4 regions of the Streptomyces sp. NPDC091416 genome follow, and region 4 is predicted to be linked to each of the others. Evidence: riboswitches for the same ligand, from Rfam matches in the RefSeq annotation. Region 4 holds a riboswitch; each other region holds the start of a gene.

Region 1 (7,285 bases), on a different contig from region 4:
GGGGCGGGGTGCCGGGACGCGGTCGTGGAGAACCATCCCACCGGGATCGCGTACTTCTGCCGCTGGTACCGGCTGCCGCCGGACGGGCCGAGGGATCCGGGACGGGTGAAGGCGGGCTCGGTGGCGGCCTTCGCGGTCGGCGGGGTGTTCCCTTCCGACAACGGAACCTTCGCGGTGTTCCTGACGGTGTCCATCGCCGATCCCACCCGCGGGGCGCTCCTGGATCCCGAGGTCTTCGAACGGGTGGCCCGGACCTTTCCCGCCGTGGCCGCATGGCTGGGCCTGCGACCCGAGCCGCTGTCCCGGGTGCTGGCCATGGGCGGCCTCGACAACCGCTGGACCGGGCTGTCCGACGCGGCGGGGCCCGTGGTCACCGGCCTGGTCGGCGTCGGCGACGCGGTCACGCACACCAATCCCACGATGGGGCAGGGCGTGGCGCTGGCCCTGTGGGCGGCGCAGTGGGTGGCAGGTCACGCGGCGCACGCGGCCGCCGACCCCGAGGCGTTCGCGGCCGGTTACCACCACTGGGCCGGGCAGACCCTGCGTCCCTGGTTCGACGTCCAGGTCGCGATGGACCGTGCCAACGAGGCCCGGCTCTCCCGTGCCGCGCGGCCGGCCGGGGCGGTGGGGCCTGCGGGGCCGACGGGGCCTGCGGCCGGACCTTCCTCGGAGGCAGGCCGTGACGTGGCCGGCGACCCGGCCCGTGACCTCGCCCGTGACATGGCCGCTGTGTCGGCCTGCTCCTGGGACGACCCGGTCGTCATGCGGGCGCGCGCCCGCATCCGTCATCTCGTCCAGCCCGCCGACCAGGCCTACGGCACCGCCGAGGTGCGCGCCCGTGTGGCGTCCTGGCTGGCGGAGCACCCGGACTTCACACCCGGGTACGACGGCCCGGCCCGCGAGGAGTGGGAGTCGGCGGTGGGCGCGGGCCGCGCCGCGCCGCGACCTGACATGGCATGACATGGAGACGGTGCCGGCCGCGGGGCAGCCGGCACCGTCGCCGTACGGGGTGTCGGACGTGGAGCAGCCGGCACCGTCGCCGTAGGGGACGTCAGACGAGGAGCTTCGTCTTCGCCCGCTGGTACTCCTCTTCCGAGATCGCGCCCTTGTCCTTGAGGTCCGCGAGCTTCGACAGGTCCTCCACGTGGCTGCTCTTCGTCGCACCGTTCGCGTCGGACGAGCCCGCGGCCTCTCTCACGTACGCCTTGAATGCCGCATCGCGTTCCTTCGCGTCCTTCACGTCCCGCTGGCCCATGGATTTGCCACGAGCGATCACGTAGATCAGAACGCCCAGGTACGGCAGCACCAGTGCCAGGACCAGCCAGCCCGCCTTGGCCCAGCCGCCGAGGTCGTCACTGCGGAAGATGTCCATGATGACCCGGAACAGGAGGAAGAGCCACATGATCCAGAGGAAGAACCAGAGCATGGTCCAGAACAGGTTGAGCAGGGGGTAGTCGTCCATCGTCCACTCCAGGCGCCGCGTCGAATGGCTGAATCTGAAATCAGTCATATCACCGCATTTAGGCGTTCGCCCGTTGGGGTTTGCCCCGTTCCGCCAGGAGGGGGAAGAAGGACGGGCGGGTGCGGTGCGACGCGGCGTGGAGCGCGGAGCGGCGGCTACTTCTCCGGTACGGCGGCGGTGCCGGAGGCCTCGGAGGAGGCCGTGTCGGAGGGCTGCTCCGCGGGCTCGGTCGGCTGCGGGGCCGAGGGTGCGGTCGGGGCCTCCGTGGCGCGTGCGGCCGATGCGGACTTCCGGCTGTGCACCATGATTCCTATGAAGCCGGCGATGAACCCGCTGATCAGGCCCGATATCGCGTGGTTGAGCGCATTGGCCGATTCGCTGTCCGGGAGGCCGACGGCGACGTAGTTCACCGCCGCGCTCATCACCGCGCCCATCAGGCCGCCGATGACGCCGCTGATGACGGCGCCGCGTACGGGCGAGGGCGGTGCGGCTGGTGTGGCCGGAGCGGAGGCGGGAGCGGGAGTGAGCGGTGCGGTCATCGTCGAGGGCCCTCCAGACAGGCTGCGATGAGAGACCGGGAGTGGCTTGCGGGGCGCGGTGACTGCGCGTTCCGGGGCCTGCTCGCACGGGCAGCCCACCGGTCCGGGGGATGCAGCAGTTACCTTGCGGCAGAACACGTGTTCCTTGCAACACCTTCCCGTTTTCAACACGTTGACGCCCGGGGTGAGGCCCGCCGCAGGAGGTGAAATGTCCTCTGCTGTCGGGACGTCGCCAAGAGGGCCGCGGGCAGGGTTTGTTCGGGTTTGTCGATGCGGATCCGCCCTCCGTGGAATGAGGTTGGGAGGAGAGGGGAGGGGAGGGGAGGGGAGGGGAGGGGAGGGCGGTGTCGCAGACTCGCAAGAGGTGTGGAGTGCGCGGCAGGCGCGCGCAGGTCGAGCAGGCCGGTCGGGCCGGTCGGGCAGGCCGGTCGAGGAGGCCGGTCGAGCGGGCCCGTCGAGGGGGACTGGTCGAGGGGTCTGTCGACGGTCGGGTGTCGCCTATGGGTCCTGGCGCCGCTTTTGGGGTGTGCGCGCCGGGGCGCGCGCCGGGTAGCCATGGGGGTGGTCATGAGTGCCTCGAACATGCCGTAGAGTTGTGTTTACCGACGCGGGGTGGAGCAGCTCGGTAGCTCGCTGGGCTCATAACCCAGAGGTCGCAGGTTCAAATCCTGTCCCCGCTACTGCAGAATCAGGCCCGGCACGCATACAGCGTGCCGGGCCTGATTCGTTTGCCGCCACGGACCCGTTGCACATCATGGGGCCCGTTGCATGTCATGGGCTCGTCTGTACGTCGTGGGCCCGTTGCGCTTCATGGGTCCGCTGCGTGTCATGGGCTCGTCTGTACGTCGTGGGCTCGTCGTCGGTCCGTGGGCCGACCGGTTTTTCCGGGGCGGCAGGGGTTGGCCGGTGCCGGGCCGTATCGCGTACGCGTCCCCCCATTGGCCGAAGAGGAGTCGCCCCGCGACCCTGCTCCGGGAAGCCTGGGGGTGGTGGTGCGCGGTACCGTCCGCGGCCGTGGTTGCACCGGGCAGGAGACCAGTAGGTGGGGAAGCGGGAGAAGCGACGGGGGAGGCACGCCGGGGGCGTGCGGACCCGCCGGTTCGTCAGGTCGCTGCCCATGCTGATGATCGTCGGAGGCGTGCTCTTCGACGCCCTGACCCCGCCCCAGTTCACCGCCATCCCGTTGTTCACGGCGGCCCCGCTGATCGCCGCGCCGTTCTTCTCACTGGCCAGCACGATCCGTACCGGTGCCGCCGCGATGCTGGCCGTCCTCGGGCTGCGGCTGCACCACGACACCCTGGCTGCGGTCGTGTCCAGCATCGAGCTGCTCACCGTCCTCACCGTCTCCGGCCTCGCCGTCGTGATCAACGGGGTCGTGCGGCGCAGTAACGAGCAGTTGGCCTCCGCCCGCGTCATCGCGGAGACGGCGATGCGGGCGGTGCTGCCGACGCCGTCCGACCGGATCGGCGGGCTGCAGGTCGCTGCGCGGTACGAGGCGGCGCAGTCGGACGAGTTCGTCGGCGGCGACCTGTTCTCGGTGACGGACAGCCCGCACGGGGTGCGGCTGGTGGTCGGGGACGTGCGCGGCAAGGGGCTGGACGCCGTGGCGGCGGTGGCGGTGGTCATCGGGGCCTTCCGGGAGGCGGCCGAACAGGAGGAGACGCTGGAGGGCGTGGCACAGCGGCTGGAGCGTGCGCTGGCGCGGGAGTCGGAACATCGGGGTGGCCTGGACGCGTTCGAGGGGTTCGTCACCGCCGCTCTCGCGGAGGTCCCGCCGGGCGCGGGCCGGGTGCGGATCGTCAATCGCGGTCACCCCGAGCCCCTGCTGCTGCACACGGACGGGGCGCTGGAGGTGCTCGGCCCGTCGGTGCCCGCGCTGCCGCTGGGGATGGACCTGGGATTGTGGCCGGACCGGGTCGACGAGTGGGACCTGCCGGCCGGGGCGACGCTCCTCCTCTATACGGACGGCCTCTCCGAGGCGCGTAACGGCGAAGGGGTCTTCTACGACCCTGCCGAGCGGCTGCGGGGGCGGATCTTCCCGGGGCCCGAGGAGCTCCTCTCCGCGCTGACCGATGACGTGCGGCTGCACACGGGGGGTGAGTCGACGGACGACATGGCGCTGCTCGCGGTCGAGCGGCCCGGCGAGGGGCAGCCCGACCGGCGCAGGACCGTGAAGATCGTCGGCTTGGGCGGCCGCGGCGGCTGAGCCGGCCCCTGTTGCGGCGGCTGCGGTGGGGAGGCGGGCCGCGATGCCACCGTCCGTAACCGAAGAGCATCCCTCCGCATAACATTTGACGCAACGTCAGAGATCAGGTGGTTGTCGAGGGGTGAGTAACTCGCCCGATTCCACCCGGTTGTGTCCCGTAAAGTCCAGGCCAAGGACGTGAACGATCAGTGGGAACGGCTTGGAATCGGGCCCCGGTGTCTATTAACGTTCGATAACGCAGCGCGGTTGTCCCAGCCGCCGTCAGTGGCGGCACCGTGCGCGAGCGCCGAATTCCGCAAGGGAACCGGGGAACCACCTACATGGGGTGAATCGGGCATCTCTGTCTTGTTGCTGAGACGGAGGCACCCGTAGGAGACCTTCCTGCTCCGAACCCGTCAGCTAACCCGGTAGGCGAGAAGGAAGGAAAGGAGTGCGCCCCCGTGGCGTCCAACAAGCCTGCCCCTGAAGCTCCCTCTCGGTTCCGGTCCGAGTACGGCGATGACTTCGCCACCCGGCCCGCCACCGCATTCGGTACGGAGCACGGGGCCGACTACGCGACCGATTTCGGGACCGATCGGGGCAGCGACTTCGGAAACGACTTCCGCGCCGACGAGACCGGGCCCGAACGGACCTGGGAGGAATGGAACCCCACCGAGGAGTCCATCCGCCCCGTGCGCGGCAAGCACCGCGTCGCCAAGCAGCGCAATGGTCTGGCCCGCAGCTCCACCGTCCTCGGCGTCGGCGTCATCGCGGCCGTCGGTGCGGGTGGCATGGCCACCGCCCAGAGCAAGCCGCCGGTCTCCATCTCTCTTCCCGATTCCATCTCGGACAATCTCCCCGACGCCAAGTCCCTCCCGGGCGTCGGCGCACTGTTCTCGGGAGAGTCCGAGTCCGCGGCGGAGAAGGCCGTGGCCCAGACCGCTTCCGCCCCGCTGACGACCGCCGGGATCACCACCGCCGAGGCCGAGCAGGGCACCACGGACGCCGGTGAGGCACTCCGCGCCCGCATCCTCCAGCAGGCCGAGCAGCAGCAGGACGCCGCCGACGCCGAGGTCAAGGCGGCCGCGGAGAAGGCAGCGGCGGAGAAGGCAGCCGCCGAGGCGAAGAAGCAGCAGGACGCCGCCGAGGCCAAGATCGCCGCCGAGAAGAAGAAGGCGGCGGAGGAGGCGGCGAAGAAGGCGGAGGCCCTGCGGCTCGCCAAGCTCGCCGCCAGCTACGCCATCCCCACGTCCTCGTACACGATCACCTCGACCTTCGGCGAGGCCGGATCGATGTGGTCCTCCGGCTACCACACGGGCCTCGACTTCGCGGCGCCGACCGGTACCCCGATCAAGGCCATCCACACCGGCACGGTCAAGTCGGCCGGCTACTCCGGTTCCTACGGCTACCGCACGGTCCTGGAGCTGGAGGACGGCACGGAGCTGTGGTTCTGCCACCAGTCGTCCATCGATGTCAGCGTCGGCCAGAAGGTCACGACGGGTGACACCATCGGACGCGTCGGCGCGACCGGCAACGTGACGGGCCCGCACCTCCACCTGGAGGTCCACACCCCGGACGGCACCGGCATCGACCCGATGGCCTGGCTGCAGGCCCGGGGCCTGACGGTCTGAAGGCCTGACGGCCTGAAGGCCTGACGGCCTGAGGACATCGCGTCCCGGGACGGTCTGAGGGGACCGCTTTCCGGGACGGTTCTGAGAAGGCTGCTTTCGGGGGACGGTCTGAGAGGGCCGTGTCCCGGGGCGGTCCGGCAGTGCCGCGTCCCGGAAGGCCCACGCAGGCTTCCCCAGGTAGGCCCCGAGCCCTCCACACACCCGCCGGTCATCCGGCCACGAAACCCCGGCAGCCCTGACGCTCACCCCCCGACGTCAGGGCTGCCGGTCTGTCGCCGTCCGCATCCACATCCACGTCCGCAACACGTCTGCGCCCACGTCCATCACGTCTACGCCCGCATCCGCATCCGCAGCCGCGTCCACGCGGTGCCCCGGTGAAGATGCACTGGCCACGGAATAGCGCCGCCGGGGTAAGCCGTTGTTCCACCCATGACTTCTCTCCGTAAGCTCGGCTCCTCCAGCCTCCAGGTCTTCCCGCTCGCCCTCGGGGGCAACGTCTTCGGCTGGACGGCCGACGAGGCGCAGTCGTTCGCGGTGCTCGACGCGTACGCGGCGGCCGGCGGCAACTTCATCGACACCGCCGACGCCTACTCGGCCTGGGTCCCCGGCAACGAGGGCGGCGAGTCGGAGACCCTCATCGGCAAGTGGCTCGCCGCTCGCGGCAACCGTTCCGACATCGTCGTGGCCACCAAGGTGGGCGCCCACCCCGCGTACAAGGGGCTCTCCGCCACCACGATCAAGGCCGCCGCCGAAGAGTCGCTGCGCCGGCTCGGCACCGACCACATCGACCTCTACTACACGCACTTCGACGACGAGACGGTCCCGGTCGAGGAGATCATCACCGCCCTCGACCAACTGGTGAAGGACGGCAAGGTCCGCGAGATCGCCGCTTCCAACATCAGCCCCCAGCGACTCCGCGCCTCGCTGGACTTCTCCGAGCGCGAGGGGCTCGCCCGGTACGTGGCCCTGCAGCCCCACTACAACCTCGTCTCCCGGGACACCTACGAGGGCGAGCTCCAGGACACCGCCGCCGAGGCCGGGCTCGCGGCCGTCCCGTACTTCGCCCTGGCCTCCGGCTTCCTCACCGGCAAGTACCGTCCCGGTACTGCCGTGGAGAGCGCCCGTGCAGGCAAGGCGTCCACGCATCTGGAGTCGGAGCGCGGACAGAAGGTGCTCGCCGCGCTCGACAAGGTCGCACAGGAGCGGGACGCGGAGATCGCGACCGTGGCGCTGGCGTGGCTGGCCGCCCGGCCGACCGTCGCCGCGCCGATCGCCTCGGCCCGTACGGTCGAGCAGCTTCCCGCGCTGGTGGCCGTCGCCGGACTGCGGCTGACGGACCAGGAGCTGGCGGACCTCACCGAGGCCTCCGCCTAGGGACTCTCGTCTGGATCATGCCGGGCTCGCGTGGTCCGGCCTGATCCGAACGAAGGACCCGGTCCCTCCCTGTGGCCCCACCCCTGCGGGTGGG
Region 2 (7,285 bases), on a different contig from region 4:
ACAGGAGCCGCGTCTTGGGCCCGTGGACCCAATACGCGACCCCCGCGGCGACCCCGGCGGGCCCGTCAGCCCGGCCGCACGCTCCCGTAGATCGGCATGTAGTAGATCGACTCCTCGCGCACGTTCGCCCCCGGCTTCGGCGCGTGGATCATCATGCCGTCGCCCTTGTAGATGCCGACGTGGCTGATGTCGTCGTAGAAGAACACCAGGTCCCCGGGGCGCAGATCCTCCGTGGCTATCCGGGTGCCCACGTTCACCTGGTCCCAGGTGGTCCGCGGAATGTCGACACCGGCCGCCTTCCAGGCCGCCTGGGTGAGCCCCGAGCAGTCGTACGAGGCCGGGCCGGTCGCTCCCCAGACGTACGGCTTGCCGATCTGCGCCCGGGCGAAGGCCATGACCTTCTCGGCCTTGGTCGAGGCGTCGGCGTCCGAACCCGAGCCGGAGCCGGTCCCGCTTCCGGTGCCTGTCCCCGTACCGCTGCCGGCCTCCTTGGCGGCCTCCTCGGCCTTGCGGTCGGCCTCGGCCTTCGCGGCGGCCTGCCTCTTCGCCAGCTCCGCCGCCTTGCGCTTGGCCTCCGCCTCCTTCTTGCGCTCCAGCTCGGCCAGGCGCGCCTTCTCCTCGGCGGTCAGCTTCGCCAGCAGCCCGCGGGCCTCGGACAGCTTCGTCTGGACGCTCTGCTTGCTGGTGCGCAGCGTCGCCTGGGACTCGGTGAGCGTCTCCAGGCTCGCCACGGCCTCGGCCCGCTGCTTGGACGCCTTCGCCTGCTGCGTACGGAAGTCCGACACCGCCCGCGTCTGGCGCTCGGTCATCCGGTCCATGAGGTGGGTCTGGTCGAAGAACGACTGCGGGTCGTCGGCCAGGAAGAAGGTGGCGGTCGGGGCGAGGGCGCCGCCGCGGTACTGGGCGGCGGCGTACGTGCCGAGCGTCCTGCGGGCCTCGTTCACCTTCTCGGTGCGCTTGGCGACGTCGTCGAGAAGCGTGTCCACCTTGGTGCGCTGCGCGGCCGTCGCTTCCTTGGCCTGGTTGTACTGCTGGGTCGCGGTGCCCGCCTGCCGGTAGAGGTCGTCGACCTTCTTCTGCACGTCCTCGATGCTCGGCTTGGGCGCCGGGGCGGCGAGTGCGCTCTGCGTGGACAGCAGGGTCACCGACGCCAGTGCGGCCGTCGTGATCCCGACGGCCGGGCCGGTACTGCGCACGCGGGTGCGCGGTTTGCGATGCGATGCCAAAACCGGCATCTCCTTCCGTGGACCGCCTACCGGGTTAGCTGTCGGGTTCGGGCGGAACGGAAGGCTGCCCTACGGTCCTGGTGGGGGTTGCGGACCGATTCACCCCGGTGATGCGTGTGGGTCCCCGGTTCCGGACGCCCGTGAGAGGCGGCCCGGATTCGGCGTGGACGCCCGCTCGGCGTGGTTCGCCTCTGGGGGTACGGGCCGCCCGAACGAGCACGCTAGCCAACTCATGGTGCCGCTGTGAAGGTTGATGTTCGATATGCCCGATACATTTTCGTGACCTCGACGGATCGGGGCGCTGCGGAGCAGGTGGGACCCCCGGCCGCTGCACGCAGTGCGGTCCGCCGCTCGCTCTGTGTGTGCGGTCGCGGGTGCGTGGTTCGTCACTCGGGCCCGGAGTGTCAGTGCGCACGCCTAGACTCGGGAGGCGATGAGCAGCCTCTTTGACGACAGCTTCCTGGCCGGCCTCCAGCACACGGAGGAAGGGCCCCCGCCGCCCCCCGAGGACTCCGCACCCGAAGCGGTGCCGGAGGGCCTCTTCGCGGGCGTATTCGACGGCCCCCCGCCGCCCCGCGAGGCGTACTACCGCGACGGGGCCCACCGCCCGGTGATCGACGCGGCCGCGCTGCTGGACGGGCTGAACACCGAGCAGCGCGCAGCCGTCGTGCACGCCGGGTCGCCGCTGCTCATCGTCGCCGGTGCCGGCTCGGGCAAGACCCGCGTACTGACGCACCGCATCGCCCATCTGCTGGCCGAGCGCGGCGTGCACCCGGGCCAGATCCTGGCGATCACCTTCACCAACAAGGCCGCCGGCGAGATGAAGGAGCGCGTCGGGCAGCTCGTCGGACCGCGGGCCAACGCCATGTGGGTCATGACCTTCCACAGCGCGTGCGTACGGATCCTGCGCCGCGAGTCGAAGCGGCTCGGCTTCACCTCCTCGTTCTCGATCTACGACGCCGCCGACTCCAAGCGCCTCATGGCCCTGGTCTGCCGCGACCTCGACCTCGACCCGAAGCGCTACCCGCCGAAGTCGTTCACGGCGAAGGTCTCGAACCTGAAGAACGAGCTCATCGACGAGGAGACCTTCGCCGGACAGGCGGCCGACGGCTTCGAGAAGACGCTCGCCCAGGCCTACGCGCTCTACCAGTCCCGGCTGCGCGAGGCGAACGCGCTGGACTTCGACGACATCATCATGACGACGGTGCACCTGCTCCAGGCGTTTCCCGACGTCGCCGAGCACTACCGCCGCCGCTTCCGCCACGTCCTCGTCGACGAGTACCAGGACACCAACCACGCCCAGTACACGCTCGTACGGGAACTGGTCGGTCCGACCGGTCCCGAGGACGCCCCCGCAGAGCTGTGCGTCGTCGGTGACGCGGACCAGTCGATCTACGCCTTCCGGGGCGCGACCATCCGCAACATCCTCCAGTTCGAGGAGGACTACCCGGACGCGACCACGATCATGCTGGAGCAGAACTACCGCTCCACGCAGACGATCCTCTCCGCGGCCAACGCCGTCATCGAGCGCAACGAGAGCCGCCGCCCGAAGAACCTCTGGACCAACGCGGGCGCCGGCACCCGGATCACCGGCTACGTCGCGGACACCGAGCACGACGAGGCGCAGTTCGTCGCCGACGAGATCGACCGTCTGACCGATGCGGGCGACGCCAAGGCCGGCGACGTGGCGATCTTCTACCGGACGAACGCGCAGTCACGTGTCTTCGAGGAGATCTTCATCCGCGTCGGCCTGCCCTACAAGGTCGTCGGCGGCGTGCGCTTCTACGAGCGCAAGGAGGTCAGGGACGTTCTGGCCTACCTCCGCGTCCTCTCCAACCCGGAGGACACCGTCCCGCTGCGCCGCATCCTGAACGTGCCCAAGCGCGGCATCGGCGACCGGGCCGAGGCGATGATCGACGCCCTGGCGATGCGCGAGAAGATCTCCTTCCCGCAGGCACTGCGCCGTGTCGACGAGGCGTACGGCATGGCGGCCCGCTCGTCGAACGCGGTGAAGCGGTTCAACACGCTGATGGAGGAGCTCCGCACGATCGTGGAGTCCGGCGCGGGACCGGCGGTCGTGGTGGAGGCCGTCATGGAGCGGACCGGCTACCTCGCCGAGCTCCAGGCGTCCACCGACCCGCAGGACGAGACCCGGATCGAGAACCTTCAGGAACTCGCCTCCGTCGCCCTCGAGTTCGAACAGGAGCGGGCCGAGGACGAAGGCGCGGGCACGCTCGCCGAGTTCCTGGAGAAGGTCGCGCTCGTCGCCGACGCGGACCAGATCCCCGACGAGGACGAGGACGGCTCCGGTGTCGTCACGCTGATGACACTGCACACCGCCAAGGGCCTGGAATTCCCGGTGGTCTTCCTGACCGGCATGGAGGACGGCGTCTTCCCGCACATGCGGGCGCTCGGCCAGGTCAAGGAGCTGGAGGAGGAGCGCCGGCTGGCCTACGTCGGCATCACACGCGCACGCGAGCGGCTCTACCTCACGCGTGCCGCCATGCGCAGCGCCTGGGGCCAGCCCTCGTACAACCCGCCGTCGCGGTTCCTGGAGGAGATCCCGGACCAGCACCTGGAGTGGAAGCGCAAGGGCCCGATGGCGGCGCCGGCCGGACCGACGTCGGGCATCACCTCGTCGCTCTCCGCGTCCCGCGCGCGCTCCGGTCCCTCGGGCTTCGCGACCCGGCGGACCTCGGACAAGCCGACGGTCACGCTGGTGGCAGGCGACCGGGTCACCCACGACCAGTTCGGTCTGGGCACGGTGACGGCGGTCGAGGGCGTCGGGGACCAGGCGAAGGCCACGGTCGACTTCGGGGACGAGCGGCCGAAGAAGCTGCTGCTGCGGTACGCCCCGGTCGAGAAGCTGTAGCGGTACCGGGCTCTGCGGGTGGGCGGCCGCGGCCGCCCACCCGGTCAGTTCGGGTTGACGTTGTGGCTGCGGAGCCAGGGCAGCGGATCGATCGCCGCGCCGCCGCCGGGCCGGACCTCGAAGTGCAGGTGCGGGCCGGTCGAGTTGCCGGAGTCGCCGGAATGCGCGATGACATCACCGGCCTTGACCGAGCCGGACCGGATCCGGGTGCTGCTGAGATGGCAGTACCAGGTCTCGGTTCCGTCGGCCGCGGTGACGATGGCCATGTTCCCGTAGGCGGTGTTGAACTGCGTGCGCACGGTGCCGTCGGTCGCCGCCATCACCGGCGTGCCGTAGTCGACGGGGAAGTCGATGCCGGTGTGCACGGACATCCAGTTGACGCCCGCCTGGCCGAAGTACGCGCTGAGCCGGTGGTCCTTGACCGGCATGACGAACTTGGGGCGGAGCGCCTCCTTGCGGGCGGCTTCGTCCGCGCGTTTCTTCTTCTCGGCGGCCTGCCGCGCCTTGAGATCGATGCGCTCCTGCGTGCGGCTGGCGCGGTCGGCGAAGTTCTCCGCGTCGGCACTGAGGTTGGCCAGCTGGGTGTCCAGCTTGTTGTTGGCCGCGACGGGCTTGACCGTGCCGGGGTCGGCGGCCGCCATCGACGTGGTCTCGTCCTTCTTCTCCTCGCCGCCGCCCATCCCGCCCACGGAGGCCGCGGCGATGCCCGCCACGCTCATCACGCAGGCGGACGGAACGGCGACGGTGAGGAGCGCGGAACGCTTCGCGGGGGAGCGCCTGCGGCTGCGGCTCCCGCCACCACTGCGGGTGACGGGGCGGCCGACGGGGCGGTGAACGGTTGCCGGGTCGGGGTGCTGTGCGGCGGCCTCGTGGTCGTCCGGCTCGGACGCGGTGTGGTCGCCGGCCTGAGTGACCGCTGTGGCCTCTGCGGCGTCTGTGGTGTCTGTGGTGTCTGTGGTGTCTGTGACCTCGGTGGCGAGGTCGGTCTGCACGAGGCTGAACTCGGCAGTCCGGTAGGGCTCGTACGGATCGAAGGACGCCTGCGTCTGCGTTGCGTAAGGCGTTTCGTACGGTGTCTCGTACGGCTGCTCGTACGGCGTCTCGTGGGAGCTCTGCGGCTCGTACGCCTCGTACGCCTCGTCCGTCGCGTACGGATACGGGGCCGTGTGTCCGGCTGCTTCCGGCGCGGCCGCGGTGGGCGCGGATGGCGCGGTCTGCTGTGCGTACTCGGGCGTGGCGCCGGTGTTCCAGGCGGTGGCGTCGTAGGCGCCGGTGTCGTAACCCGTCGTGCCGGCGCCGGTCCACTGGCCGGTCTGCTGCCAGGTGGTGGTGTCCCACTGGCCGGAGGTGTCCGGGGCGCCGTGCTGGGCCGGGACGGTGTGGCCGTAACCGACGTCCGCCGGGATCCAGGTCGCGCCGGTGTCGTACTGCGGGCCGGGATCGTACGGGTGCTGCTGCTGGGGCTGCTGGGGCTGCTGGGGCTGCGCGGTGTAGGCCGTGTAGTCGGCGGGATGGCCGTACTCGGCCGTCGGATGCGGGCCCGTGTCCCACAGGGAGGCGTCGTGCGTACCGCTGTGGTCGGCCGTGTTGCCGCCGTACGGGGCGGTGTAGCCCGTCGTGGTGTCGTACGAGCCGTCGTAGCCGCCGGGGAGCGAGCCGAAGAGCGGGTCGCTGTCGAAGCCGCCCGTGGAGTGGCCGTCGTATCCGGCGTACCCGGCGTGGGGGTGCTGGTCGTTCACCAACGTCTCTCTCGCCTCGGCAGCAGGACCAGTGTCTCCGGGGTCCGGTGGGGGACTCCGGGGAAAGCAGTGGCCGCGACTGTACCCGGCGGTAGACGACGCCGACAATCTTCGACGGCCCCCTGCCGCTCAGGAAACGGGCAATCGGCCGTCTTTCGACGGACCGCTCACACAGCCTTGGCTCTATGTTCGAAACGCGTTCTATTTGTGGCCGGGACGGGGTGTTGACGGAAGGGGCGCGAATGCCGGATTCCGGAAGATTCGGTCGTCCTCAGGCCACGGAGGCGGTGCCCTCGGCCCCCTGGGCCGACGAGCGGGCGTCCAGCGCCTGGCGGATACCGGCAGCCACGGCGGGGTGCACGGGGAGGGCGAGGTGGCCGACGCCGCTGACGCGGACGTTGACCGCATCCAGATCCGGGTGGTCGACGCAGGCCGCCTCGACGGGGACGATCACCTGGTCCAGCTCGCTCCAGAAGCTGACGAACCGGGTACGACAGCCGGGCGCGGGAAGCCGCAGCTCCTCGATCGGCGCCGAGCCGCTGCGCATCTGGCGCACGATGGGGTGGGCGCCGGCCAGCGGGGCGACGGCGGTGCCGCCGTGCGGCGTGCCGAGCGTGACGAGCGTGCGGACCCGCCGGTCACCGCCCAGCCGCTGGACGTAGTAGCGCGCGATCAGGCCGCCCAGGCTGTGGCCGACGATGTCGACCTCGCGGTGGCCGGTGCGGGCGCAGATCTCCTCGATGTGCCGGCCGAGCAGTTCGGCAGCCGTACTGATGTCGCAGGTCAGCGGGGAGTAGTTGAGCGACTCCAGGTGGTGCCAGCCGTGCCGGGCGAGCGAGCGGCGCAGCAGGACGAAGACGGAGCGGTTGTCGATGAAGCCGTGCAGGAGTACGACGGGCGGCCGGTCGGGGTGCCCGGTGGGCAGCGCGGTGGTCCCCGCGGGAGCGGACGCGGGGGCCGGTACGGACTGCCCTGCCGTACCGGCTGCCGTTCCCGTCGCCGCTCCGGTCGCCGTGCCGGTCGCCGTGCCCGGCTCTGTGCCTGCCGCGGGGTGCCGCTCGCCGGTGATGCCGGTGGGATACAGAAGGGTGTGACCCGCGAGTACGACCAGTTCGAGCACCGTCGCCCTCATCAGGGCCGCGGACAGCCGGGTGGACGGCATCCGGACGGACGGCAGCCAGGTGGTGCCCGTACACAGCCGGCGCAGCAGCAGGGGAAGAAGGGGCAGTGCCGGGAGAACCGGCAGGGTCGGCGGGGTCTTCGAGGGCTGCGGGGCGTGTGGGGCGTGCGGGTTGGGGTGTGGGGATGTCGGGGTGTGTGAGGCGTGTGAGGTGTGTGGGGCGTGCGCTGTGTTCGGGGTGTGCGCCGTGTTCGGGGTGTGGGTGGTCTTCGGGGTCTTCACGGTCGACCTCCTGCTCGGCACCCGGGGAGGAGCGGCTCCCTGTCCC
Region 3 (7,285 bases), on a different contig from region 4:
GTTCCGTGGCCGGCCGGCGCGGGGCCGCGGTGGCGGGGCTCGCCGGTACGCCGAGGGCGGGCGGCGCCGTTGGCGGGCGCTGTTGCGCCACCGTGCTGGTCGCGGCGGCCAGGGCCTCGGCGAGGCCGCCGATCTCCACATGGACCACGGCCACCGGCTTGGCGGGACCGGTGGCGGCCGCCGCGTGCAGTGCCGTGGCCAGGACCTCGCCGTCGCCCGACTCCGCCTCGCCGTTCTCGCCCACCCACGGGATCGCCGTCACGACGACCGCGTCGCAGCCGTCGTCGGCCAGGGCCGCGGACAGCGCGTCCCGGAAGTCCTGCGGGGTGGCGGCCGTGGTGAGGTCGACGGGCGGGCGCGGGCGCAGCCCCTCCGCCAGGCAGGCGTCGTACGTGAGCAGTCCGAGGGACTCCGAGTTGCCGAGGATGGCGACCCGCCCGCCGGCCGGGAGGGGCTGGTCGGCGAGGAGGAGGCCCGCGTCGACCATCTCCGTCACGGTGTCGACGCGGATCACGCCCGCCTGCCGCATCAGCGCGGAGACCGTCGCGTCCGGGATCCGGCTGACGGGGACCGCGTGGCCGGGCGGCGTGGAGCCGCTGTGCCGGGCGCCCTTCACCACGACCACCGGCTTCACGGCCGCCGTCCGCCGGGCGAGGCGGGTGAACTTGCGGGGGTTGCCGAGCGACTCCAGGTACAGCAGGGCGACGTCGGTGTCCGGGTCCTCGTACCAGTACTGGAGGAAGTCGTTGCCGGAGATGTCGGCGCGGTTGCCGGCGGAGATGAACGTGGAGAGCCCCGCGCCGCGCCGGTAGAGCCCGGAGAGCAGGGCGATGCCGATGGCGCCGGACTGGGTGAACAGGCCGATGCGTCCGGAGGCGGGCCGCTCGGGTGCGAGGGAGGCGTTGAGCCGGACCGCTTCGGAGTTGTTGATGATGCCGAAGGCGTTCGGGCCGATGATCCGCATGCCGTACGAGCGGGCCTGACGCACCAGTTCGCGCTGGCGTTCGCGGCCCTCGGCGCCCCACTCGGCGTATCCGGCGGAGAGGACGACCAGTCCCTGGACGCCGTGCTCGCCGCAGTCGGCGACGGCCTCCGGCACCCGGTCGGCGGGGACGGCGACCACGGCGAGGTCGACCGGTTCACCGATCCCGCCGAGGGAGCGGTGGGCGGGCACGCCGTCGATGGTGGCCTGATCGGCGGCGAACGCACTGTTCACGGCGTAGGCGCGGCCGGTGAAGCCGGCACCCAGGAGGTTGCGCAGGACCGTTCGGCCGACGCCTCCGGGGGTGCGGCCCGCGCCGATGACGGCGACGGAGCCCGGGGCGAGCAGGCGCTGCACGGAGCGCGCTTCGGCACGCTGTTCGCGGGCGCGCTGGACGGCGAGCGACTCGGCGGTCGGTTCGAGGTCGAGAGTGAGGTGGACGGAGCCGTCCTCGAAGCTGCGCTGCTGGGTGTATCCGGCGTCCCGGAACACCTTGATCATTTTGTTGTTGGCGGGCAGTACCTCGGCGGCGAAGCGCCGGATGCTGCGTTCGCGGGCGACGGCCGCGATGTGTTCGAGGAGGGTGGAGGCGACGCCCCGGCCCTGATGGGCGTCCTGGACCAGGAAGGCGACCTCCGCCTCGTCGGCCGGGGCCGAGGCGGGCCTGCCCTGCGCGTTGATCCGGTCGTAGCGGACCGTGGCGATGAAATCGCCGCCCACCGTGACGGCCAGTCCCACCCGGTCGACGTAGTCGTGATGGGTGAAGCGGTGGACGTCCTTGGCGGAGAGCCGGGGGTAGGGGGCGAAGAAGCGGTAGTACTTCGACTCGTCGGAGACCTGCTCGTAGAAGCTGACCAGCCGTTCGGCATCGTCCGTGGTGATGGGCCTGATGCGCGCGGTGCCGCCGTCGCGGAGCACCACGTCCGCCTCCCAGTGATCGGGGTAGGCGTGATGCGGACTCTGCTCCGGAGAGGGCTGCATGGGCAAAGCGTACGGCTCCGCCAGCGGTCGCGTAGGTGCCGGGGCCGGGGCAGTCTGAGGGGTGCCGGGCGACCCTCGGCGCGGGTGTGAAGCGGTCCGCGGGTCGGCCGGAGCATCGCGCACTGCATGAGAGACTGGTCTAGACAACCATTGATTCGTGAAGGGCAGAACCATGGCTGAGCGCCGCGTCAACGTCGGTTGGGCCGAGGGCCTGCACGCCCGCCCCGCTTCCATCTTCGTCCGTGCCGCCACGGCTTCCGGCATCCCCGTGACCATCGCCAAGGCCGATGGCAACCCGGTGAACGCGGCCTCCATGCTCGCCGTGCTCGGACTCGGCGCCCAGGGCGGCGAGGAGATCGTTCTCGCGTCCGAGGCCGACAACGCCGAAGCCGCTCTGGACCGTCTGTCCAAGCTGGTCGCCGAGGGGCTCGACGAGCTCCCGGAGACCGTCTGACCCCGACGGGTCACGACCGCGGGAATTCCTGCGAAAGAGCCGCGCCACCCTCGACCGGGTGCCGCGGCTCTTTCGTTCAGCCATAAAGAACGGGTCGCCGAATGGCTCAGCGGTGGCGAATGAGGGCAGCAGAAATAAAGCCCTTCGAATTGCCCACTCTTTGTATACGGCGCAATTGTTAATGCCGGCCGCTCGGGGTGTTTACGGCATGTTGCGAAGTCCTCACCCGGCCGGTCCCGGCCTCGGCGGACTCCGGCCGGCCGGGGCGGCGCAGCCGATATGCGACGGCGGCCCGCTCGGCGTGCTGGGCGGTCAGCGCCCGCGCCCTCTCCGCGTCCCCGCGCGCCACGGCGTCCACGATGGCCCCGTGCTCGGCCCATGAGTCGGCCGGCCGGGCCGGGGACTCGATCGCGTACATCCAGGCGGTCTTGTGCCGCAGCTGGGTGAGCAGCGCGATCAGGCCGGGGCTGCCGGAGGCCTGTGCGAGCGTCTCGTGGAACCAGCCGCCCAGGGAGCGCAGGTCCTCGCCCTCGCCCCGGCGGGCGCGCTCCTGGCCGAGCCTGACCAGGCCGCGCAGCACCTTGAGGTGTGCGTCCGAGCGGCGGTGGGCCGCGCGGGCCGCGCCGAGCGGCTCCAGCAGCATCCGGACCTCCAGGAGGTCTGCGGCCTCCTGCTCGGTGGGCTCGGCCACGCAGGCTCCGGCGTGCCTGCGGGTGACCACGAACCCTTCGGACTCCAGGGTGCGCAGCGCTTCCCGTACCGGCACCCGGGAGACCCCGTAACGCCGTGCGAGCACCTCCTCGGTGAGTCGGCTGCCGCGTTCGAAGACACCCGAGACGATGTCTTCACGGATTGCCGTGCATACCGAATGCGCCGGAATGCGCATGTCCGAACCTCCGCCTTAATCCCCGCGAAACGCGGCCGATCGACGCCTGTCCTGCGACTCTATTGCAATGCGGTCGCATTTCCGACAGCGGGCGGAAATTCATGAATATCTTTTGGTCACCGGGGCCGTTCCGGCACGGGTCCGGCCCACGGACACGACGAAGGCCCCGGCGCTGTGCCGGGGCCTTCGTCGCGGGATCGTCGTCGGTCAGACGGAGACGCCGTGGGCGCGCAGGTAGGCGACCGGGTCCATGTCGGAGCCGTACGAGGGCGTGGTGCGGGCCTCGAAGTGGAGGTGCGGGCCGGTCGAGTTGCCCGTGGAGCCGGAGAGGCCGATCTGCTGGCCCGCACCGACGCTCTGGCCGACGGACACGCCGATCGAGGAGAGGTGGCCGTACTGGGTGTAGGTGCCGTCCGTCATCCGCAGCACGATGTTGTTGCCGTACGCCCCGCCCCAGCCGGCCTCGACGACCGTGCCGGCGCCGACGGCGACGACGGAGCTGCCGGACGCGGCGTGGAAGTCGATGCCGGAGTGGCTGCCGGAGGACCACATGGAGCCGCTGGACTTGTAGCCGGTGCTCACGTACGTACCGGCGACGGGGAGCTGAAAGGCGCCGAGCCGGGTGCGCTCGGCGGAACGGGCGGCGCGGGCGGCGCTCGCGCGGGCCTTCTCGGCCCGGGCCGCCTTCGCCTCCGCGGCGGCCTTGGCCTTCGCGGCGGCCTTGGCCTTGGCTTCGGCCTTCTTCTTGGCCTCGGCCTTCTTCTTCGCGACGTCGGCCTGGTGCTGCTGTGCGTCCGCCTGCGCGTCGATCTGCTCGGCGAGGGCGTTCTCGATGGCGATGACCTGGGTGAGGCCGGTGTCGCCGACGGCGGGGGCTCCGGTGTCCGCGGCGAGGGCCGGGGAGGCCAGTCCTCCGATGACGCCGGTGGTGGCCAGGGTCGCGATGCCGACGGCCTTCGCGCCGGTGCGCGTCAGACGGCCCGGGGCACGATGCTTCCCGGTGGCACGGGTGAACGCCATGAAGTGGCTGGTCCTTTCCTTCCTTCTCGCCTACCGGGTTAGCTGACGGGTTCGGAGCAGGAAGGTCTCCTACGGATCCCCGGCCCCTACGGGACACGGTCGTCCGATTCACCCCAGGGACTGCGTGGGTCCCCGGCTCCCCGGGCTCGCGCCTGACGGGGACTCGGCGATGACTGCCCGGTACGTCACGGATGCGGCATACGAGTGGCGGACAGCCGAGCCGACGCTAAGCGGGGGCACTTCCCGCCACCAAACGGACAGGCCGTTTTGTAGCGCATCCCACAGGGCGGAGAGGCGATCTCTCCCGCAAAGCGGACAAAAAGGAAGGTCCCGGCGGAGACCACTCCGCCGGGACCTTCCTCATGCTTCCGTCCCGCCCCGGTACCGGGGCGGGACGACCGGTGTCTCAGCCGGTCACCACCGACACCTCACCGATGCCGAGGGCCCGGACCGGGTCGGCGATCTGCGCGGCGTCCCCGACGAGGACCGTGACCAGCCGGTCCTCCGGGAAGGCGTTGACCACGGCCGCCGTCGCCTCCACGGTGCCGGTGTCGGCCAGGCGTGCGTAGAGCTGCGCCTGGAAGTCGTCCGGGAGGTGCTGCTCGACCTGGTCGGCGAGGGTGCCGGCGACGGAGGCCGCCATCTCGAACTTCAGCGGAGCGACGCCCACGAGGTTCTGCACGGCCGTCTCCCGCTCGGCGTCCGTCAGCCCTTCGGCCGCCAGGGTCCGCAGGACCTTCCACAGGTCCTCCAGCGCCGGCCCCGTGGACTCCGTGTCCACGGAACCGCTGATGGCGAGCATCGCGGCGCCCGTGGCCCCGGAGGCGGAGTCCGGAGCCGTCGACCGCAGCACCTGGGCGAAGGCCCGTACGCCGTAGGTGTAGCCCTTCTCCTCGCGCAGCACCCGGTCGAGCCGGGAGGTGAGCGTGCCTCCCAGGCAGTAGGTGCCGAGCACCTGGGCCGCCCAGACGCTGTCGTGCCGGTCGGCGCCGATCCGGCCGATCAGCAGCTGCGTCTGCACCGCGCCGGGTCGGTCCACGATCACCACACGGCCCGTGTCGTCGGCGGTGATCGGCGGGACGGGGCGGGGCTCCGCCGTGTTGCCCGACCAGTCACCGACGGTGTCGGCGAGCAGCGCGTCCAGGTCGATGCCCGTGAGGTCCCCCACGACCACGGCGGTCGCCGTCGACGGGCGGATGTGGGCGTCGTAGAAGGCGCGCACGGCCGCGGAGTCGATCCGGGCCACGGTCTCCTCGGTGCCCTGGCGCGGGCGCGACATGCGCGCCGTGGCCGGGAACAGCTCCTTGGAGAGCTGCTTGGCGGCACGCCGGGCCGGGTTGGCCTGCTCGTGCGGGATCTCGTCCAGCCGGTTGCCGACGAGACGCTCGATCTCGCTGTCGGCGAAGGCCGGCGCCCGCAGCGCCTCGGCCACCAGGCCGAGCGCCTTGGCCAGCCGGGAGGCCGGAACCTCCAGGGAGACCCGGACACCGGGATGGTCGGCGTGGGCGTCCAGGGTGGCGCCGCACCGCTCCAGCTCGGCGGCGAACTCCTCGGCGCTCTGCTTGTCGGTGCCTTCGGACAGGGCACGGGACATGATCGTGGCGACCCCGTCCAGACCCTCGGGCTCGGCGTCCAGCGGGGCGTCGAGGAAGATCTCGACGGCGACGACCTGCTGGCCGGGGCGGTGGCAGCGCAGCACCGTGAGGCCGTTGGGCAGGGAGCCGCGCTCGGGCGCCGGGAAGGCCCAGGGCCTGGCCACGCCGGGGGCGGGCTGCGGGTGGTACTCCATCGAAACTCCAGTCGCGGCAGCGTCGGTCACTGGTCCGCCCCTTCGTGCGCGTCGGTGTCGGTGGCGGCATCCGCCTCTTCGTCGGCGGCCTCGGCGGGCTCGACCGGCTCGTACACCAGCACCGCCCGGTTGTCCGGCCGCAGCTGGGCCCTGGCGGCCGCCTTGACCTCCTCGGCCGTCACGTCGAGCACCCGGTGCACGGCGGTCAGGGCGAGCTGCGGGTCACCGAACAGCACGGCGAACCGGCACAGTTCGTCGGCGCGGCCCGCGACCGTACCGAGACGGTCCAGCCACTCGCGCTCCAACTGAGCCTGGGCGCGCTCCATCTCCTCGGGCGTGGGGCCCTCCTCGGCGAACCGGGCCAGCTCCTCGTCGACCGCGGTCTCGATCTGCGCCACCTCGACACCGCCGGACGTCTTGACGTCCAGCCAGCCGAGCGAGGGCGCACCCGCAAGGCGCAGCAGCCCGAATCCGGCGGCGACGGCCGTCCGGTCGCGGCGGACCAGGCGGTTGTGCAGCCGGGACGACTCGCCGCCGCCCAGCACGGTCAGCGCGAGGTCCGCGGCGTCGCACTCACGGGTGCCGTCGTGCGGCAGCCGGTACGCGGCCATCAGCGCACGCGCCGGAACCTCCTCGCGGACCTCCTCACGCAGCTGGCCGCCGATGACCTCGGGCAGCGCGCCGTCGCGCGGCGGCTGCTTGCCGTCGTGCGAGGGGATGCTGCCGAAGTACTTCTCGATCCAGGCGAGCGTCCGCTCGGGGTCGATGTCGCCGACGACGGAGAGCACCGCGTTGTTGGGCGCGTAGTACGTACGGAAGAAGGCCCGCGCGTCCTCGAGCGTCGCCGCGTCCAGGTCGGCCATCGAGCCGATCGGGGTGTGGTGGTACGGGTGGCCCTCGGGGTAGGCGAGCGCCGTCAGCTTCTCGAACGCGGTGCCGTAGGGGACGTTGTCGTAGCGCTGGCGGCGCTCGTTCTTGACGACGTCGCGCTGGTTCTCCATGGACTCCTCGTCGAGCGCGGCGAGCAGCGAGCCCATCCGGTCGGCCTCGAGCCACAGGGCCAGCTCCAGCTGGTGCGTCGGCATCGTCTCGAAGTAGTTGGTCCGCTCGAAGCTGGTGGTCCCGTTGAGGGAGCCGCCGGCGCCCTGCACCAGCTCGAAGTGTCCGTTCCCC
Region 4 (7,285 bases):
TGTGAGCTGGCCGTTGAGCCTCCGAGCGGGGTGAACCACCCCTCCAGTTCACACATCCGCAACGCACCCGGAACCGCCCCGCATGCGGGCCGGGCGGCCCCGCACACCCTCCCGCGGGCCCGTTCGGAGCAGAAGTCCGCCCCTGGGGGCCCAATTCCTTGTGAAGAAGTTCACGAACTTCGTGACGACGTGTCGGCGAAGGCACCCCCGAGGCCCTCCACCGGCCTCCCCGACGAGCTCAGAAGTGCAGGCCGGAGTGCCGATGAGCAGGGTCCGCGACTCCCCGCCGACCTGCGCTAACGAGCCGCGTAGAAGGCGATGCCGTCGAGGATGTCGTGCTCGCTGACGACGACCTCGCGCGCCCCGGTCCGCTCCATCACGGCCAGCAGGATCAGCGCCCCGGAGGTGATCACGTCGACCCGGCCCGGGTGCATCGCGCCGATGGCCGCACGCTCGGCGTGGGTCGAGGCGAGGAGCCGTCCGGCGATCTCCCGGACCTGCTCCAGGGAGATCCGCGTGTGGTGGATCGCCTCGGAGTCGTACTCCTCGAGCCCCAGCGCGATGGCGGCCACGGTGGTGACCGTTCCGGCGAGTCCGACGAGTGTGCCCGCCGAGGTCAGCGGCACGGTCTCCTCGGCCAGGTCCAGCGCGGCGGCGACATCGGCACGGATCGCGGCCGCCTGCTCCGGCGCGGGCGGGTCGCTGACCGCCCCGTCCCGCACGAGGTGGCGCTCGGTCATCCGGACGCAGCCGATGTCCACGGACCGGGCCGCCCGGACCCGGTCGTCGCCGACGACGAACTCGGTGGAGCCGCCGCCGATGTCCACGACGAGGTACGGCTTCGCGAGGTCGTCCCGCCCGGCGAGCTCCTTGGTGGCCCCGTCGAACGAGAACGCGGCCTCCTGGTCACCGGTGATCACCTCGGGCTCGACGCCCAGGATGTCCAGCACGCCGCGGACGAAGTCGTCCCTGTTCTCCGCGTCCCGGGAGGCGGAGGTCGCGACGAAGCGGATCCTCTGCGCACCGTGCTCCTTGATCACCGCGGCGTACTGCCGGCAGGCGGCGAAGGTCCGCTCCAGCGCCTCCGGGGCAAGCCGCCCGGTCCGGTCGACCCCCTGCCCCAGCCGGACGATCTCCATCCGCCGGTCGAGCTCGACGAGCTCTCCCGCGACGGGGTCGGCGTCCGCGACCAGCAGACGGATCGAGTTGGTACCGCAGTCGATGGCGGCCACGCGTGTCATGACTTGAGCCTCTCCGGCAAAAAAGCCCCTCGGGCGATCGAGGAGCGGGGGTCCGGGGGCAGGGCCCCCGGCAGGAACCTCAGTCCTCGTCCGCGTCAGGCGTGCCGCACGGTGTCACGCACGGCCCCTTGCGCCACCACTCCGGCAGCATCGCGATCGCCTCGTCCCCGAGCGGGTTCACGCCCGGCCCCGCGGCCAGCGAGTGCCCGACGAGCACGTGCAGGCACTTCACCCGGTCCGGCATGCCGCCCGCGCTCGGGAAGCCCTCCAGCACCTCGATGGCGTCGCGGCGCGCGATGTAGTCCTCGTGCGCGGCCCGGTACGCCGCGGCCAGCTCGGGGTCCGTACCGAGGCGCTCGGTCATCTCCTTCATGACCCCGTTCGCCTCCAGCGTGCCGATCGCGGACGCGGCGCGCGGGCACGTCAGGTAGAACGTCGTCGGGAACGGCGTACCGTCCTCCAGCCGGGGCTGCGTCTCGACCACGTCCGGGTTGCCGCACGGGCAGCGGTGCGCGATCGCGCGCAGACCCCGCGGCGGGCGTCCCAGCTGCTGCTGGAAGGCGGCGATGTCCGCGTCGGTCGGCGCGGTGGACTCGGTCTGGGGAGGGGGCGTTTCCATGCCTGCCTAGGGGTTCTGATCGGTCGGACTGCTCGAACTGCGGTTCTGCAGATGTACGGGTGTACGGGCGTGCGGATGTACGGGGGCGGGACGTACGGCGAAGAAGGGAGACGGCTCAGCCGCGGTCGGCGCTGTCCACACCGTCCCACAGGTTGGAGTGCCAGGGCCGGTCGGTCTCCTCCTGCGTCCCGTTGCGCTCCTTGACCGCATCGGGATCGACCACGGTGTAGCCGGTCTCCCCGGGAAGAAGGTAGTGCAGGTGCTGGCGGGCCAGCCGCTTGATGTACGCGTCGTCCTGGAGCCGCGCCTTCTCGTCGCGCAGCTCCTCGGTGCGGGCCTCGGCCTCCTGCGCCAGCCGCTCCTGATCGGCGATCTCGTCGCGCTGCGACACGTACTGCCGCATCGGATACGCGAGGGCGACGATCAGCGAGCAGACCACCAGGGCCAGGAAGGCGGCCCGGCCGGTGAGCCGGGAGCGGCGCGCCTGACGGCGGTTCTGGGAGCGGTAGACGCGGGCGGCGGTCTGCTCACCGAGCAGCCGCAGCCGGGTCGCGGTGGAGAACCGGTCCCGGTCCTTCGCGGCCATGTCTCCGCCTCCCCATTACGCACGTCCGTCCCCGCACACGGTACGGGACCGAGTGCGGGGACGGACGGAGGCCGGGGCACTTGACCCGGCCGGGCTTCACCGGGCCCGGATGTCAGCCCTTGAAGCGCGGGAACGCCGAGCGGCCCGCGTACACCGCGGCGTCGTCGAGGATCTCCTCGATGCGCAGCAGCTGGTTGTACTTGGCGACGCGGTCCGAGCGGGCCGGGGCGCCGGTCTTGATCTGGCCGCAGTTCACGGCGACCGCGAGGTCGGCGATGGTGACGTCCTCGGTCTCGCCGGAACGGTGCGACATCATGCACTTGAAGCCGTTGCGCTGGGCCAGCTCGACGGCGTCCAGGGTCTCGGTCAGCGAACCGATCTGGTTGACCTTGACGAGCAGGGCGTTGGCCGAGCCCTCCTCGATGCCGCGGGACAGCCGCTCCGGGTTGGTGACGAAGAGGTCGTCGCCGACGATCTGCACCTTGGCGCCGATCTTGTCGGTGATGACCTTCCAGCCGGCCCAGTCGTCCTCGTACAGCGGGTCCTCGATGGAGACCAGCGGGTACGCGGAGACGAGCTCCTCGTAGTACTCGGTCATCTCGGCGGCCGAGCGGGACTTGCCCTCGAACTCGTACTTGCCGTCCTTGTAGAACTCCGAGGCGGCGACGTCGAGCGCGAGCGCGATGTCCTTGCCCGGGGCGTAGCCGGCTTCCTTGATGGCCTCGACGATGAGGTCCAGGGCGGCGCGGTTCGACTCCAGGTTCGGCGCGAAGCCGCCCTCGTCACCGAGACCGGTGGACAGGCCCTTGGTCTTCAGGACCTTCTTCAGCGTGTGGTAGACCTCGGCGCCCCAGCGCAGGGCCTCGGAGAAGGACTCCGCGCCGATCGGCGCGATCATGAACTCCTGGATGTCCACGTTGGAGTCGGCGTGCGACCCGCCGTTGAGGATGTTCATCATCGGGACGGGCAGCAGGTGCGCGTTCGGGCCACCGAGGTAGCGGAACAGCGGCAGGTCCGAGGCCTCGGAGGCGGCGTGCGCCACGGCGAGCGAGACGCCGAGGATGGCGTTGGCGCCGAGCGAGCCCTTGTTCTCCGTGGCGTCGAGGTCGAACATCGCCTGGTCGATCAGCCGCTGCTCGGTCGCGTCGTAGCCGACGAGCTCCGGGCCGATCTGCTCGATCACGGCGAGGACGGCCTTCTCGACGCCCTTGCCGTGGTAACGGCTGGGGTCGCCGTCGCGAAGCTCGATGGCCTCGAACGCGCCGGTGGAGGCGCCGGACGGAACGGCAGCACGGCCCGTGCTGCCGTCGTCGAGGCCGACCTCGACCTCGACCGTGGGGTTTCCGCGGGAGTCGAGGATTTCCCTGGCTACGACGACGTCGATGGACGGCACGAGGCATCTCCTTCTGGGATGTGACGCTTGTGGTGCAGGGTCGCTTTGGCCTTGCGACAAGAGCCTAACCGGCCGGGCCACCGCAACCGGCCGACCGCCCGTCCCCTGGGACGAAAAAGGACCCAAGGGCAGGCACAGCGGGGCAAAAGGCCAGAAATTTACTGGCTAGTAACTACAACAGTTGAACGATCAACGCAGAAACCGGCTCACCCCGGACCGGCACGCACGGGGGGAAGGTGCGCACCGGGCCGGGGCGGCCGGGGTCATCGGCGAGGAGAGATCGCGACTACTTCGTCAGGTGGAGCTGCTGACCCGGGTAGATCAGGTCGGCGTCCGTGACGATGTCCTTGTTCAGCTTGAAGAGCTGCTCCCAGCCGCCCTCGACCTTGTGGTCGGCGGCGATCTTGCTCAGGGAGTCGCCGGTGACGACCTTGTACTCGCCGTCACCCTTCGCGACCTTCTTGCCGGTCGGGGTGGTGACGGTCTTCTTCGGAGCGGCGGCGCGGTCCGAGCGGTTGGTGGCGGGGGCCTCGGTGCGCTCGGCCTTCTTCGGCTCAGCCTTCTGGACCGGCGCGGACTCCTGCTTCGGGGCGGCCTCGGTCTTGGCGGCGGAGGAGCCGGTGTCGACGCCCGGGTCGACACCGTCGTTGCTCAGGTTGCCGGCGCCGGCGCAGGCCCAGGCGCCCGGGCCCTGGAGGGCGAGGAGCTTCTCGGCGGTGGCGATCTGCTGAGCCTTGGTGGCCAGGTCGGCGCGGGCCGCGTACTGGGTGCCGCCGGCGGCGGCCCAGCTGGACTGCGAGAACTGCAGGCCGCCGTAGTAGCCGTTGCCGGTGTTGATGGACCAGTTGCCGCCGGACTCGCACTGGGCGACGGCGTCCCACGTGGAGACGGAGGCGGCGGAGGCGCCGGTCGCGCCCATCAGGGGCACGGCGATGGCGGCACCGGTGACACCGGCGAGCGTGGCGATACGGACGGCCTTGGACGGGCGACGGTGCTTGTTGCCCTTGCTGTTGAGCAGCATCGAGACTTCTCCTCACCGACGCCTGCGAGGTGAGCTGTCGGGTTCGGGCCAAGTGAGTTGCCCGGTCGCACGTCCTAGCGCGCGACTTCACCCCAAGCCGGTCCTGATGCGTCTTGCGACGATCGGGCCCGGCGCTTACCTGGGTCCCCCGCTCCTGCCTACGGCGCTTTACGCGTCTGTTCCCTTCGACCGACGGCAGGATTCGGCGTGACGGTCGACGGGGCCCGCGGTGCGAGCGGTTCCGACCGTAAACACAACCAACCCGCATATCCAAAGATGGACATACCGTATAAACAGCCCTTACTTGCACCCGAAGAAGTACTGTTTGCGCAGGTGGGAACGGATGCGGCGGGACCTCCCGGACAAGACACGCCAGTTCACGCAAAGAGACCCATGTCTCACTTGGTCAAAAGTGGGACATAGACCTCTTAACTACCCCAATATTTGGGGTGTTTTCAGCTGATCATCAGACCGCGCTCATTCGGCCTTCACGCCGAGATCGAGGCTCTGGCCAGGCAGGATGAGGTCGGGGTCGGAGCCCACCTCGGCCTTGTTGGCCTCGTACAGGGCCGTCCAGCCGCCGGGCAGCTCCTGTGCATCAGCAATCGCCCACAGGTTGTCGCCCGCGCGCACGGTGTACGCGCCGTCAGCAGCCGGGGCTCCGGTGTCGCGTGCGCCACTGTCACCGCGCGAGGCGTGCCGGCCCGCGTCCCGGCCGCCGGCGCTCCCAGGGGTCTCCTCGGGAGCCGGGGCGCCACGGTGCTTGCCGCCCTTCTCCTGCCCCTCGGAGGAACCCTTCCCGGCCCCGGAGGCGTCACCCGGGGGCGTCGCGGAGGGCGTGGCCGACGGGGACGCCGACGCGTCCGGCTTCGCGTCCTCGTCCTTCGCGTCGCCCGACGGTGCCTTCGTCTTCGTCTTCGAGGACGCGTCGTCCGACGGGGTCGCGTCCCCGGACGGATCGGCGCTCGCGGACGGATCGGCGCTCGCGGACGGGTCCACGGTGTCCGCCGGGTCGGCGGACGGGGCGCTGCCCGGGTCCACGCCCGGCAGCCCGCTGTCCACGGCGAGGCCCGAGATGACCGCGCAGCTGGGCCACGCCTTCGGCCCCTGGTCCTCCAGGACCTTCTCCGCCACGGCGATCTGCTGCGAGCGGCTGGCGAGGTCCGCGCGCTCGGCGTACGACTCGCCGCCGTACGACTTCCAGACCTCCTGCGAGAACTGCAGACCTCCGTAGTAGCCGTTGCCGAGGTCGGCGCTCCACATGCCGCCGCTCTCGCACTCGGCCACGCGGTCCCAGGTCGAGGCGTCGGCGGCGTGCGCACCCGCCGCACCGAGCAGCGGGATGGCGATGGCCGAGCCGGTCACGCCTGCGGCGACGATGATGGCGGGTGCCTGCCGAGGGCGACGGTGTCTGCCGTTCGCGGAGCCCATGGGAATGCCTTCCGTGTGACTGACGGGTGACGGGTGAGTCGAACGGTGAACCTAGCGGGACTCGAACGCATGTCACAAGTCGATGCAGCGCAGATCACGTGAAAGTCACAGAGTTGACAGAGTGTCACCTTCGTCGCGTACCGGCCCGGGCGTGAACTCCACCGGCAGCGTACGCAGTCCGCGCATGATGAGCCCGCCACGCCACCGCAAATCGGCAGGTTCTCCCGCAAGTCGCAGGTCGGGCAGGCGCTTCAGGAGGGTGGCGAGCGCGGCCTGCCCCTCCAGCCGGGCCAGCGGCGCTCCCAGGCAGTAGTGGATTCCGTGACCGTAGCCGAGGTGCTGATTGTCACGCCGCGCAAGGTCCAGCGTGTCCGGTCCGTCGAAGCGCTCCGGGTCCCGGTCCGCGGCCGCGAGCACGACGAGGACGGGGTCGCCCTCACCGACGCGCTGCCCGCCGATCGTCAGCGCCTCGGTGGCGTACCGCCAGGTCGCGAGCTCCACCGGACCGTCATGGCGCAGCAGTTCCTCGATCCCCGTGGCGAGCAGCTCCGTCTCCCCGGCGGCCAGGGAACGCTGGAGCTGCGCGCGCTGCTCCGGGTGGCCCAACAGGGTGTGGACGCTGTTGCCGATCAGATTGACGGTGGTCTCGAAACCGGCGAACAGGAGGATGAAGGCCATCGCCGCGGCCTCGTTCTCCGTCAGGTGTTCACCGTGGTCGCTCGCCCGGATCAGCCCCGAGATCAGGTCGTCCCCCGGGTTCTCGCGCTTGCGGTGGATCAGTTCGAGGAGGTAGCCGCGCATCTTCTTCACGGAACGGGCCACCCCGCCGCGCGGGCCGCCGCCGTGGCGGATCATCATGCCCGCCCAGTCGCGGAAGTCGTCCTGGTCCTCGCGGGGCACGCCGAGCAGGTCGCAGATCGCGTAGATGGGGAGCGGGAAGGCGAACTCGTGGATGAGGTCCGCCTCTCCCTTCTCGATGAACCCGTCGATGAGC

What was found. A riboswitch is a leader RNA that binds a small molecule or an ion and turns the genes downstream of it on or off. The one in region 4 is predicted to bind cyclic di-AMP.
Positions count from the first base shown of each region.
Region 1: another riboswitch for cyclic di-AMP. It lies ahead of ACIQMX_RS21070 (M23 family metallopeptidase); the one in region 4 lies ahead of ACIQMX_RS30845 (transglycosylase family protein).
Region 2: another riboswitch for cyclic di-AMP. It lies ahead of ACIQMX_RS03530 (NlpC/P60 family protein); the one in region 4 lies ahead of ACIQMX_RS30845 (transglycosylase family protein).
Region 3: another riboswitch for cyclic di-AMP. It lies ahead of ACIQMX_RS32280 (M23 family metallopeptidase); the one in region 4 lies ahead of ACIQMX_RS30845 (transglycosylase family protein).

Region 1 is NZ_JBIVTU010000006.1:488,241-495,525, forward strand. Features, by position in the region: gene ACIQMX_RS21045 (NAD(P)/FAD-dependent oxidoreductase) at 1-960, shown strand, start outside; gene ACIQMX_RS21050 (SHOCT domain-containing protein) at 1,052-1,462, opposite strand; gene ACIQMX_RS21055 (hypothetical protein) at 1,618-2,001, opposite strand; tRNA gene ACIQMX_RS21060 (tRNA-Met) at 2,608-2,681, shown strand; gene ACIQMX_RS21065 (PP2C family protein-serine/threonine phosphatase) at 3,044-4,207, shown strand; cyclic di-AMP (ydaO/yuaA leader) riboswitch at 4,482-4,636, shown strand; gene ACIQMX_RS21070 (M23 family metallopeptidase) at 4,648-5,817, shown strand; gene ACIQMX_RS21075 (aldo/keto reductase) at 6,247-7,191, shown strand; gene ACIQMX_RS21080 (PrsW family intramembrane metalloprotease) at 7,188-7,285, opposite strand, start outside.
Region 2 is NZ_JBIVTU010000001.1:819,146-826,430, reverse strand. Features, by position in the region: gene ACIQMX_RS03530 (NlpC/P60 family protein) at 66-1,226, opposite strand; cyclic di-AMP (ydaO/yuaA leader) riboswitch at 1,234-1,400, opposite strand; gene pcrA (DNA helicase PcrA) at 1,660-4,098, shown strand; gene ACIQMX_RS03520 (M23 family metallopeptidase) at 4,143-5,837, opposite strand; gene ACIQMX_RS03515 (esterase/lipase family protein) at 6,109-6,999, opposite strand.
Region 3 is NZ_JBIVTU010000013.1:149,382-156,666, forward strand. Features, by position in the region: gene ACIQMX_RS32265 (GNAT family N-acetyltransferase) at 1-1,963, opposite strand, end outside; gene ACIQMX_RS32270 (HPr family phosphocarrier protein) at 2,136-2,417, shown strand; gene ACIQMX_RS32275 (GntR family transcriptional regulator) at 2,596-3,303, opposite strand; gene ACIQMX_RS32280 (M23 family metallopeptidase) at 3,511-4,323, opposite strand; cyclic di-AMP (ydaO/yuaA leader) riboswitch at 4,337-4,502, opposite strand; gene ACIQMX_RS32285 (M16 family metallopeptidase) at 4,730-6,112, opposite strand; gene ACIQMX_RS32290 (pitrilysin family protein) at 6,139-7,285, opposite strand, start outside.
Region 4 is NZ_JBIVTU010000012.1:115,668-122,952, forward strand. Features, by position in the region: gene ACIQMX_RS30825 (Ppx/GppA phosphatase family protein) at 297-1,241, opposite strand; gene ACIQMX_RS30830 (DUF501 domain-containing protein) at 1,321-1,860, opposite strand; gene ACIQMX_RS30835 (septum formation initiator family protein) at 1,976-2,446, opposite strand; gene eno (phosphopyruvate hydratase) at 2,559-3,839, opposite strand; gene ACIQMX_RS30845 (transglycosylase family protein) at 4,126-4,860, opposite strand; cyclic di-AMP (ydaO/yuaA leader) riboswitch at 4,865-5,036, opposite strand; gene ACIQMX_RS30850 (transglycosylase family protein) at 5,338-6,291, opposite strand; gene ACIQMX_RS30855 (cytochrome P450) at 6,397-7,285, opposite strand, start outside.